2 regions of the Burkholderia sp. Ac-20344 genome follow, and region 2 is predicted to be linked to the other one. Evidence: predicted binding sites of a transcription regulator. Region 2 holds the regulator's gene; the other holds the start of a gene.

Region 1 (2,403 bases), on a different contig from region 2:
TGCTGTTGGCGCCGCCGAACAGCCGCGTCAGGTACTGCGTGTTCGAGTTCATCTTGGCCATCAGCGTGTTGAGCGCCGTGAACTGCGCCTGGTACTGCTTGGTCAGTTGTGCGGCGTAGTCGGCCAGGTCCGTCTGCTGCTGCGTGACGCGCTTCAGGTCGGCGCTCAGCGCGTTCGTGCGCACTTCGATCATCCCGCCTTTCTTCGTGAAGGGCGCGATCTGCTCGGTCAGGCGCGCGCCCATCCCGTTGGTCGAGTTGAACAGGCGCGCGACCCCCGACGGGTTGTTGGTCAGCGCACTGTCGAGCTTCGCGCTGTCGACCTTCAGCGTGCCGTCCTTCTCGAGCGAGATGCCGATCGCCAACAGGTTCGTGTGCCCGTTGCCGTTCTCGTTGGGGACGCCGCGCGCGACGATCGACGCGAGCGAGTTGCGGATCGTGTTCAGCGTCGAATCGCCGATCAGCGCGCCCTGCGAGCTTGCCCCTGCCGTGTAGCTCGACAGCGCGCCCGTCGTCTTGACGACGGTGTTGTACAGGTTCACGAAATTCGTGATCGTGGCCGCCTGCGACTTCGTATCGGTGCTGACCGTCAGCGTCTGCGTATCGGTCGCGCTGACCGCGGCCGCCGACAGGTTCAGCGTGACGCCGCTCAGCACACCCGATACCGCGTTGTTCGCGCTGGTCGACGCGATGCCGTTGAGCGTGAACTTTGCGTCCTGCGCGACGGCGCTTTGCCGCCACGCGGCCGCGCTGTTCGCCGAATCGATCTTCGACGCGCCGCCGGCCGTGTCGGCCGTCGACGTGACGCCGAGATTCGACAGCCCGTTGTCGTTGGCCACGTTGCCGACCGCGACGCTGATCGCGTTTGCCGAGCCCGTCTTCGACGACGCGAGCACGAGGTGTGCGCCGTCGGTGCCGTTGATGACTGTCGCGCTGATCCCCGGATTGTTCGATGCGGAGTTGATCGCGGCCGCGATGCCCGACAGCGTGTTGTTCGTGCCGTTGACGTCGACCTTGAACGACTGGCTGCCGAGCGACAGTGTCAGCGTGCCGGTGCCGAGCGCCTTGCTCCCGTCGAAGCCCGACGAAGCCAGCGCCTGCGCGGTCGCGATCTGCGTGACGCCGATCGTGTAGGTGCCGGCCACCGCGCCCGCACCCGCCGTCGCGGTCAGGCCCTTGCCGCTCGCGACCGCGGTGAAGGTCGACTGCAACCCGCCATTCGTCAGCGACGTGAGGCCCGCCTCGAGCGCACCCAGCGCCGACGACAGCGCGCCGAATGCGGAGATCTGCGTGGTGCCGGTTGCCTGCGACGCGGCCAGCGCCGCGGCCCGGCCGGCCGTCTTCGCATTGACCAGCGTCTTGACGAGCGAACCGATGTCCATCGACGGATTGCCGGTCGAGCCGTTGATGATCGATTGCGCCGCCTGTTGCAACAGGCTGTTTGCGTTCGCGCCGCTGGTCACGGGCGTGTTCGTTGCCATGGGTGGTCTCCGGTTGAAAAGCGATCCCGTGACGAGCGGCTGCCGAGACGGGCTGCGGCGATTCGCCTGCAGGCCGTCTCCGGCGCGACGCATTCCGGGGTTCACGGGAGTGTCGGGAAAACGTAAGGACGTGCGCTATCGTATATTTAAATCGGTATTACTTGGTCATTTTTTGTAATGATTGTTGAGAAAAATGCAGACGGGAGTGGGGTGGAGCGGTGTGACCTAAAGGTCGGCGATTTTTTGCCGTAAACATACCGCTTTGATTGTATTTATTAAAGAATTGTTGCCGATATTTAAAAACTGCTGGCGGCATGAATGTTTGATGGAGGTTTTTTCGCATTCTCCGCTAAACACTGAGTCGATCGGTGGTGTGCGGAAGACGCTATTTCTGGCCTGAAGCGGGATGAAATCCTTGTCAGATGGACGACATACGCGGTTGGTGACATCAACCCGTATGCCCGTGAAACGTTTTTGTTTGCCAATGCGTATTTCCGGGTCATGTGTCTTTTTATGAAACAGGACGAGCCGTCGATTGCAATGTCGGTCGAGTTGCTGGAATGAAGTAGATCAATATGATTTGCGTATCAACCATGGTGATGAATAACATCCGTGACGCGCGGTTGTGACTGATTCGTGTCAATTGAGGTTGAACATATCGATCGAATCACGTCGCCTGAAATAAGCGGTTATTTTCGTGTTCTTGAAACACGGAGCAGGGTGATGTGCGTTGCCCGCCTGCCATTGTCTACCGGGGTCGTTGGCTTCGATTGTCCACTTTGGAGAGACAGCGAATCATATTTAGACGGATTGATGATTCGCTGGGAGACAGTAGACTGCACCCGTGCTTCGCCAGAACCGATCCGGAGCGCACCAGGAACGGTGCGACCAGACGGATTCTTCGGCGGCGGGCCAGCCGGCTT
Region 2 (2,403 bases):
CCTGCGTCGAGAAGATGTTGCACGAGGCCCAGCGGACGTCCGCGCCGAGCGCCTTCAGCGTCTCGATCAGCACGCCCGTCTGGATCGTCATGTGCAGCGAACCGGCGATGCGCGCGCCCTTCAGCGGCTGCTGCGCCTTGTATTCGTCGCGGATCTGCACGAGGCCCGGCATTTCGGTCTCGGCAATGTTCAGTTCCTTGCGGCCCCAGCCGGCCAGCGCCATGTCGGCGACGACGTAATCGTGGGTAGCTTTGGAATCGATAATGGCGTTCATCACGCCCTCCTTTCTAAAAAGTTTCTAGATTGGTGACGTGAGCGCCGTTCAGGAAGCGGGGCCGGCGCGGTTTTGCCGCACGGCTGCTTGGTGAAGCCTTCCGAGCCTGGCGGACGCAGAGTGGTCCGTCGCAACGCTCCTCGGAAAACGGAGGGGATTGTAGCAAATTGGCGCGCAGAATGCGCACCCGCGGCACCCGCGCGCGGCGTCGACGCGCGCGGCCGTCACGAAAGGGTCAGGACTCCGCGCCGACCCACGCCTGTTCGCGCAGCCGCGCGCGCAGCCGTGCGACGGCCTGGCTGTGCAGCTGGCACACGCGCGACTCGCTCACTTCGAGCACCGCGCCGATCTCGCGCAGATTCAGACCCCGTTCGTAGTACAGCGACATCAGCAGCTTCTCGCGCTCCGGCAGCCGCTCGATCGCCTCGACGAGCGCTTCGCGCAGGTGCTCGTCGAGCAGCGCCGACAGCGGATCGGCGTGATCGACGCGGTAGCGGTCGAGGAACGGCTCGTCGTCGGCCGCGCGGTCGAAATCCTCGTAGTAGATCAGCTGGCTGCCGTGCAGGTCCTGCAGCATCCCCTGGTATTCGTCGAGCGGCATGTTCAGGTGCTGCGCGATCTCGGTCTCGCTCGCCGAGCGGCCGAGATTCTGTTCGACCTGGTGCACCGCGTGCTCGACCTCGCGCGACGTCTTGCGCAGGCTGCGCGGCAGCCAGTCGTTGCTGCGCAGCTCGTCGAGCATCGCGCCGCGGATGCGCTGCGTCGCGTAGGTCTCGAACTGCGCGCCCTGGTCTTCCTTGTAGCGGCCGGCCGCGTCCATCAGGCCGATCATGCCGGCCTGGATCAGGTCGTCGAGGTCGACGCTCGCCGGCATCTTCGCGACGAGCTGCAGCCCGAGGCGTCGCACGAGCGGCGCATATTGCGCGAGCACGTCGGCCTGGGACATCTTTCCTTGAGCGTTGTACATCATGGCTCTCTCCTTCCGGTGGCGATCACGCGGCGTGTGCCGCGCCCGCCTCATACGACGGCTTGCCGCCCGCGTGCACGGCGCGGCCCGCACCCGAACGCGGGCGCATCGGCCAGTACAGCAGGTCGGCGGCAATCTGCCGGTAGTCGCGCGCGGCGGCCGACGACGGGAACGCGTCGACCGCGGCACGCATCAGCTCGCGCGCATGCTCGACGAGCGGATCGGCGCTCACGCACCCCGCGTCGGCAATCGACACCGTCAGGTAGCGGCTCGCGACGCCCGCGAGGTTGTCGAACGCGACCCTCGCGTCCGCGTGGCTGCCGACGTGATTGGTCAGCACGCGGAACTGCGCGAACGCGTGCGCGAAATGCAGCCGCTTCATGCACGCGTACGCCTCGGTGATCGCCTGTGCGGCGACCCGCGTGACGACCAGCACGTCGTGCGCTTCGCGTGCGAGCGCCGAGAACGAACCGTCGGCGCCGAGCTGCGCGTCGACGAGGACGATGTCGGCCGGGCCGTCGATGAAATCGCTCAACTGCGCGTCGGTGTAGCCGATGCGCGCAAGCCGCGCGGCGCCGCACAGGCCGAAGCCGGCCGCGACCCGCGTGCGCTCGCCGTCGCGCAGCCAGGCGCCCGCCAGCGTCGCGCTGGCCGAATGTACGTCGGCGCGCTCGTCGACGACGAGCACATCCTTGCCGAGCGACGCGAGCGCCGCCGCCAGGTTCACGACGGTGGACGTGCAGCCGACACTCGCCGGCCCGCCCGTCACCGCGACGATGCGCGACGCGCGCCCGGCCAGCAGGCGCCGCAGCCCTTCGGCCTGGTCGATGATTCGTTTATCCAAATCGCACCTCGTGCAGCTCGGCGGTGGAACGTGCGGTCAGTGCGGAAAGCAGCGTCGGCATGTCCTCGTCTTGCGGCACGAAGGGCGAGCCGTCGCGCGGTACACAGAACGCGCTCTTCAGCAGGAATTTGGTCGACGCGACGTACAGGTTCTCCGGCACCTTCTGGCCGGTCGACACGTAATGGATCGGCAGCTTGTAGCGGATCACGGTGTCGAGCACGCCGCCGAGGTGGGTCGCCTCGTCGAGCTTCGTGAGGATGCAGCCGGCGAGGTCCGGATGCTCGCCCGCGCTGCGGTACGCCTGCACGACTTCGTTGA

Evidence for each region. The regulator FliA, encoded in region 2, starts transcription of late flagellar genes. The targets are predictions, from matches to a motif close to CTAAAGTTTNNNNNNNNNNNGCCGNTA.
Region 1: the regulator FliA is predicted to act here: its motif matches at 1,604-1,630, upstream of fliD (flagellar filament capping protein FliD).

Annotation. Positions count from the first base shown of each region.
Region 1 covers NZ_JAAGPP010000025.1:48,668-51,070, forward strand. The annotation lists gene fliD (flagellar filament capping protein FliD) at 1-1,480, opposite strand, end outside.
Region 2 covers NZ_JAAGPP010000289.1:992-3,394, reverse strand. The annotation lists gene ahcY (adenosylhomocysteinase) at 1-274, opposite strand, end outside; S-adenosyl-L-homocysteine riboswitch at 307-422, opposite strand; gene G3N64_RS38290 (RNA polymerase sigma factor FliA) at 510-1,244, opposite strand; gene G3N64_RS38285 (MinD/ParA family protein) at 1,267-2,085, opposite strand; partial or broken gene flhF (flagellar biosynthesis protein FlhF) at 2,078-2,403, opposite strand, start outside.